Regions from separate parts of the Carboxydocella sp. JDF658 genome, predicted to be linked through region 1. Evidence: riboswitches for the same ligand, from Rfam matches in the RefSeq annotation. Region 1 holds a riboswitch; the other holds the start of a gene.
What was found. Region 1 has a riboswitch for cyclic di-GMP ahead of flgB (flagellar basal body rod protein FlgB). Riboswitches for the same ligand answer to the same signal wherever they lie in the genome.

Region 2: it holds a riboswitch for cyclic di-GMP, as region 1 does, so the genes downstream of both, JDF658_RS10865 (hypothetical protein) here and flgB (flagellar basal body rod protein FlgB) in region 1, are expected to answer to the same signal.

What each region holds. Positions count from the first base shown of each region.
Region 1 covers NZ_BDLR01000060.1:46,266-49,725, forward strand. The annotation lists gene hslU (ATP-dependent protease ATPase subunit HslU) at 1-6, shown strand, start outside; gene codY (GTP-sensing pleiotropic transcriptional regulator CodY) at 43-825, shown strand; cyclic di-GMP riboswitch class I at 1,046-1,131, shown strand; gene flgB (flagellar basal body rod protein FlgB) at 1,184-1,609, shown strand; gene flgC (flagellar basal body rod protein FlgC) at 1,613-2,065, shown strand; gene fliE (flagellar hook-basal body complex protein FliE) at 2,088-2,390, shown strand; gene fliF (flagellar basal-body MS-ring/collar protein FliF) at 2,419-3,460, shown strand, end outside.
Region 2 covers NZ_BDLR01000082.1:4,753-8,212, forward strand. The annotation lists gene nadD (nicotinate-nucleotide adenylyltransferase) at 1-506, shown strand, start outside; gene JDF658_RS10855 (RNA-binding protein) at 588-842, shown strand; gene JDF658_RS10860 (HD domain-containing phosphohydrolase) at 883-2,046, opposite strand; gene JDF658_RS10865 (hypothetical protein) at 2,074-2,283, opposite strand; cyclic di-GMP riboswitch class I at 2,371-2,459, opposite strand; gene JDF658_RS10870 (YbaK/EbsC family protein) at 2,550-3,032, opposite strand; gene yqeK (bis(5'-nucleosyl)-tetraphosphatase (symmetrical) YqeK) at 3,160-3,460, shown strand, end outside.

The DNA of each region.
Region 1 (3,460 bases):
TTATAAACACTATTCTTTGGAGGGACAGCAGGAATGGAAGAAATGGAAATACTTTTAGAGAAGACGAGGAAGATCAACCGACTTTTACAGAAAGCAGCGGGCAACCCTGTAGATTTTGAAGAAATGGCCAAAGTTTTGTGTGATTGTGTAGATGCCAATGTTTACATTGTGGGAAGAAGAGGAAAAGTACTGGGCCATGCGTTTATGAAAAAATTCGAATGTGACACCATGGTTCAGATCGTGGAACAGGCAGAGCGGTTTCCTGAGGCATACAATGAGGCTCTGCTTAAAGTTTCTGATACTTGTACTGATTTTCACCAGCGGGCCAACACCTGTGTTTTTGAAGGCGGGCATACCTGTATATTCAGTGGGAAGCGTACAACGGTAGTTCCCATACTGGGTGGCGGTGACCGCCTGGGCACTCTGGTCCTGGCTAAATTTAATACTGAATTCAGTAATGCCGATTTAATCCTGGCCGAATATGGTGCGACTGTTATTGGAATGGAAATCCTCAGATCTAAAGCCGAGCGAGTAGAAGAAGAAGCAAGGAAAAAAGCGGCTGTTCAAATCGCTCTGGCTACCCTGTCCTTCTCGGAACTGGAGGCAGTTGAGCATATTTTTGAGGAACTGGGCGGGGAAGAAGGATTGCTGGTGGCCAGCAAAATTGCTGACCGGGTAGGTATTACGCGTTCGGTAATTGTAAACGCTCTGCGAAAATTTGAAAGCGCAGGTGTGATTGAGTCCAAATCCCTGGGAATGAAAGGCACTTATATCCGGGTATTAAATGATCGGCTGCTGGAAGAACTAAAAAAGCTAAAACACTAATTTTTAGAAAACGATGAAAAACCACCTTACTGGTGGTTTTTTTTCTTGTCTTTCCAGCAACAAATACTATATTTTTTAAGGTAAAGCTTGATATTTTATTGATAAGAGAAAGGAATTTCGCCAGCTGCGGCGAATATATAATGCGACATAAGATGACAAAAAAAGAAGAAAAACGAAAATGGTTAAACAAAAAGCAATAATATGGGACTAAAGTCCTGTCCTTTGCTCAGGGCAACTTGGTCGAAAGGCCAAGACGCAAAGCCACGGGCCTGTAGCTCAGATGAGTATGGCAGCCGGGTTACCAAAGGGTTCTCTTGCCCTGGCCTCTGCCGGGTTTATTTTTTGGAGGGATAGCGAGATGATCGAGCGCATTCTCAATCTTTCGACAATCAATTTTTTAGAACGGGGTCTGGATGCAGCCAGCCTGCGGCATCAGGTTTTAAGCAATAACATTGCTAATGTGAGCACACCTGGTTTTAAACGCAGTGATGTGGTTTTTGAAGAGGTTCTGGCTGCAGCGTTAGGACAGGGAGAAAAGACTACCCTTGCAGGTGTCAGAACGGATGCTAAACATTTGCCCATTGGTTCTGTCCCAATTGTGGCTGTTCAACCTCAGCTTGTCCGGCAGGAGGATACTTCTCTCCGAAATGATGGTAACAATGTAGATATTGATTTGGAAATGGCTGAACTGGCGAAAAACACCATTTATTATGAAGCTTTATCCAGACAAATTGGAGCGGAAATTGCCAAGCTGAAATATGTGATCTCCGAAGGGAGGCGCTAATTAATGAGCTGGTTTGACAGTCTGGAAATCAGTGCTTCAGGATTGACGGCCCAGAGGTTGCGGCTAGATGTTATTTCCAACAATCTGGCTAATGTTAATACTACCAGAACGCAGAACGGAGGCCCTTATCGGCGGCAAATGGTAGTTTTTGCAGAGCGGGCCGATGAGCTTACCTTTGCCCAGGCTTTACAGAATGCTCTGGGGCAGCAAAAACCTGTTCCTGCGGGAAAGGGAGTTAGGGTAGTTCAGGTTGCAGAAGACCAGAGTCCTTTACCCAGAGTTTACAACCCCCAGCATCCGGATGCCGATAACCAGGGGTATGTGACAATGCCGAATGTGAATGTAGTGACGGAAATGGTAGACATGATTTCAGCTACGAGAGCTTATGAAGCCAATGTTACCGCCTTGAATGCTGCTAAGTCCATGGCGGTCAAGGCTCTGGATATTGGCCGTTAATTAGCGGAAAAGGGGTGAAAGAATGAAAATCGAAGCAATCCAAAGCAGCGGATTGGCTCAACCCCTGGGGTTGGATAAAACAAAAACTGTTACTAACAGTGAGGGTCCCAGTTTTAGTGAAATACTGGCTGCCAATTTGGCCAAAGTGGATGAGTTGCAAAAACAGAGCGATGCCGCCAGGATGCAACTCTTGACCGGTCAGGCCCCTGATTTGCACACCGTAATGATTATTGGGGAAAAAGCTAATCTGGCTTTGCAATTAACGGTACAAATACGCAATAAGGTAATTGAGGCCTATCAGGAAATCATGCGCATGCAGGTATAAAAGTTAAAGGTTAGTGAGGAAGGTGGATATGAAAGAGTTATATGCCAAAGTCAGGGAAAAACTGATGCAATTCTGGCAACAGGCCAACCAAACCCAGAAAATACTGGCCCTGGCGGCGGCAGTGACTGTTGTTGTAGCCATTGGGGCGATTTTGTATTTTTACCGGCAGCCTGATTATCAGCCCCTTTTTACTAACCTGGAAGCAGCCGACGCTGGTGCCATCACAGCCAAACTGGATGAGATGAAAGTGCCATATCAGGTTTCAGCGGATGGCAAGACCATCCTGGTACCCGCTGACCAGCAAGCTTCTATTCGCTTAAAACTGGCCAGTGATGGTGTACCTACTGGTGGCGTGGTGGGTTTTGAATTATTCGACCAGCCTAAATTCGGGGAGACAGATACCGATCGTCAGGCCAAATACCAGCGGGCATTGGAAGGAGAACTGACCCGCACTATCATGCGAATGAATGAGGTTGAGCAGGCGCGGGTTCATATTGTATTGCCGCAGAACAGTTTGTTTGCCCTGGAGAACGAACAGGAAGCTAGAGCGGCAGTAATGCTGAAACTGAAACCCTACCAGAAATTAAAAGAAGAGCAGGTAGTGGGCCTGATCCGTCTGGTAGCCAATAGTGTTAAAGGTTTAAAGCCGGAAAATGTAACAATTGTTGATTCCAATATGCAGAGTTTAAGTGATGATATTAATCTGGGCAGTGAAGAGAAAAATAGTTCGAAGCTAACAGCATCCCAGCTGGAATTAAAACAGCAGCTGGAAAAGGATATGGAAAAATCAGCCCAGTCTATGCTGGACCGGGTTTTTGGACAGGGTAAGGCAGTGGTTAGAGTGACTGCTGAACTGGACTTTGACCGGGTTGAAATCAACAAAGAGGACTGGGGAGATAAAGTAACGCGGTCAGAGCAGATTCAGGAAGAAAACCAGAAGGGCAGCAGTACTATTCCGCAGGGAGTTCCCGGAACGACCACAAATATCCCCGGTTATCAGCAAATAACTCAGCAGAATAACAGCAGTGAAAGCAATAAGAGCAATAAAATCCGCAACTATGAGATTGACC
Region 2 (3,460 bases), on a different contig from region 1:
TGCTGTTCGTTCCCTCCGGCCAGCCCCCCCATAAACAGGGGGCAAAAGTGACAGCGGCGGAACTACGGGCGGAGATGGTCAGGCTGGCCATAGCGGACAATCCCCGTTTTCAGCTCTGCCTGCTGGAGCTGGAAAGGCCAGGGCCTTCATATACATACGATACGGTTCGGCAGCTGCTGGACCAGGGGAATTACCAGGAGCTCTATTTCATCACCGGGGCCGATGCGGTGCTGGAGATTCTGACCTGGCACCGAGTGCGGGAATTGCTGGCCTTATGTCATTTTATTGCTGTGACAAGGCCGGGTTTTGAGCTGGAGCAATTGCGGGAGGTGCAGGGACGGCTGGGAACGCAGCTGGGACAGCGAATCCGGCCCTTTACAGTGCCCTCTCTGGCTATTTCCTCCTCGGACATACGGGCCCGGGTGGCCCGGGGGAAAAGCATCAAGTATCTGGTTCATCCCGAGGTAGAAAAATTTATTGTTAATAATAACCTGTACCGGTTTTAATTTGCTCACATACTTTGCGCCCACCATTCAAATACTAAACTTGCCTGAAAGGCAGACTTATTTTTGGAGAGGTGGGTTACCATGGTGACAACATTGTATGTAGGCAATTTGCCCTGGGCCATTAAACAGGATGACTTAATCCGGGCCTTTTCCCAGCATGGGGAAGTGCTGGGGGCCAGGATTATTACTGACCGGGAAACCGGGCGCAGTCGCGGTTTCGGTTTTGTGGAAGTCAACGATGCCGATGACGATCGCATGATTCAGGCGATGAACGGGGCCGAGCTACAGGGACGTACAATCACTGTAAATGAGGCCAAACCCAGGGAATTACAGTAAGTAAAAGAAGACTGTCGACCTTTACGTCGGCAGTCTTCTTTTAAAATTCTTTTTCAGCAATCTTTTCACAGGCCAGTTTTACTGAAATAAAGGTACCCTTTCCAGTATAGGAGATAAGCAATTGTTCACATTGATTAAAAACCAGCGGCAGACCTCTTCCCAGGGAGTTCCGGGTGGAAAAACCATTAATTAGGATGGATTGTGGCAATTTTTCCAGCACAAACCCTTTTCCCTCGTCTCTAATGGTAATAATGATGTTATAGCTATTATCTAACCCCCATTGTACATGGCCCCGGCCAGCATGCTTTACAACATTTGTGATTAACTCAGAAAAAACCACGGAATAGATCCTTTGCTTATGCGGTGGTACTAAAATTTTTGTCAGCCAGTTGCTAAACATTTGTCTGGCCTGAGATATATCAAAAACGCTTTGAATAAAAACTTTCGTGAAATAGGTGTAATCGAGTTCGTGGTGTTTAATTTCTTCATCGCTGATTAACTTTACCTTTCCGTTTGTGACATCCTCCAAAAAATTTTTATAAAGTGCTACTATATGTTTATACTGCCAATCATGGTGTCCTTCAGGGTTAAAAGTTTTCTCCCACCAATTAACGAAGCAATTTACTACCTGCGGGTCCCATTGTTTACCTGCTTCTTGAATTAATATCCCGATTGCCTGTTCCTGGGACATTCCTGGACGGTATACTCTGTCACTGGTCATTGCATCAAAAGCATCTGCCACTGCTAATATCCTGGCGCCTAAATCAATGGTTTCACCAACCAGGCCATAGGGGTAACCGCTTCCATTCCAGTATTCATGGTGCTGAGCAATGGCAGGCAATAGTTCCCGGAAACTTTCAAATCCTTCCAGAATACGACATGCTATTAAAGGATGCTGTTTAAGCAGGGTCATTTCTTCTTCTGTTAATTTATCTGGTTTTCTTAATATTTGGTCGGGTACTCCGATTTTGCCGATATCATGGAATAGTGCGGCCAGATAGATTTGTTCCACCTGTTCTTGTGGAAGATCCATTTCCAGGGCAATGATTCTGGCATACTCTGCTACTTTCTGGGAGTGATGTTTTGTATAACTGTCTTTTGCTTCAACAGCCTGGATGATTGTGTTGATCGCTGCAATCATGACTTCTTTGGTTGGTATTTCCGAGTATTTGGCAGCGAACAGGCTGATGTACTTGATATCCATTGAAATTGTATCCCCTTCCCTATTTTATTATCCATGAAATAGCAGATTAGCATTATAGCCAGCGGTACCATTTTTCCGGACTAGATTCTTAAACGTTTTGGGTTCAACAGTACGGATAGGAATTTGTTTGCCGCAATAAGAACAAATGATGCGGCGTTTGCCGGTAATTGGTTCTCTTTTGATGATCAGTGTCTGCATAGAGACGTGGAGATAACCACATTTGCATTCCAGTTCCATGAAAAGATACCCCCTTAAAAATAGAAAAAGCCTTTCCAGGAAAGCCCATGGAAAGGCAGAGCGTCTATATGCTCGCTGCTTTCCAGCTTCGGCAACCTGGCAATCATAGCCCCTGGAGGGGCCTTAGACCCATGGCTTTGCGCCCCCACCTTTCGATGGGTTTGCCTTTATCGACTGTTTTGCATTTTATTGTGTAACACAAATTTATTCTACTATATAATTTATTACAATTAAACTAAAAATGTCAATACTGGATAAAGAATATTTTAACATACATCCACCACTTGACCACCGGTAATAACCTGCAATTGCTCCAGGGTTACTGGCACAGCTGAATTGGGAGTACCGGCAGCAGCATAGACCAGCGGAAATCTCTGCATACTGATATCCAGATATACCGGCAGGGGCTGGGAGAGAGCAAAGGGACAAACTCCGCCAGCGGGATGGCCGGTATAGTGCAGGGCCTGTTCGGGGTTGGCAAAACGGATTTTGCGGGCTCCGGTCAGGGCCTTTAATTTTTTGGTATCCACCCTCAGGTCGCCACAGGTTACTACCAGCAGGGGTTGGTCATCAGCCAGGAATACCAGGCTTTTAGCGATTTGGGCCGGTGTCACCCCTAGCGCCCTGGCAGCCAGCTCACTGGTTTCGGTACTGACCTCAAACTCGATTACCTTTATTCCCAGCTGGAATTGATCCAGAAATTCCTGAATCCGTTGATGAACTGGATTTTGCAGGGTTTGTACCACCATCGTCTCCCCCTCATCTCCTTTTTTAGTGTCAGTATAAAGAAAAATGGGAGAAAATGCAAGGCACTCGCCAATTTTGCCTGTTTATGCTATAATGGGCGGAGAAAACTGTCAACAGGGGTTAACCGGGATGGAAGCAGTTATCTTTATCCAACAACAAGTAAAAGGAGAACGCTGGCAGCATATTGAAGGGGTGCGGCGGCAGGCCCGCCGTTTGGCCCTTACCCACGGACTGGAGCCGGAAAAGGCGGAACAGGCGGCCCTCTGGCATGATGTCGCCCGCGATTATCCTCCGGAGCGGCTGCTGGAACTGGCCCGGCAGCAGGGGCTGGAACTGGATGCCGACTGGCTGGCTGTACCCATGCTTTTACATGGGCCGGTGGGAGCGCAGCTGGCGGCTGAACAGGGGGTCAGGGACAAGCAAGTTTTGC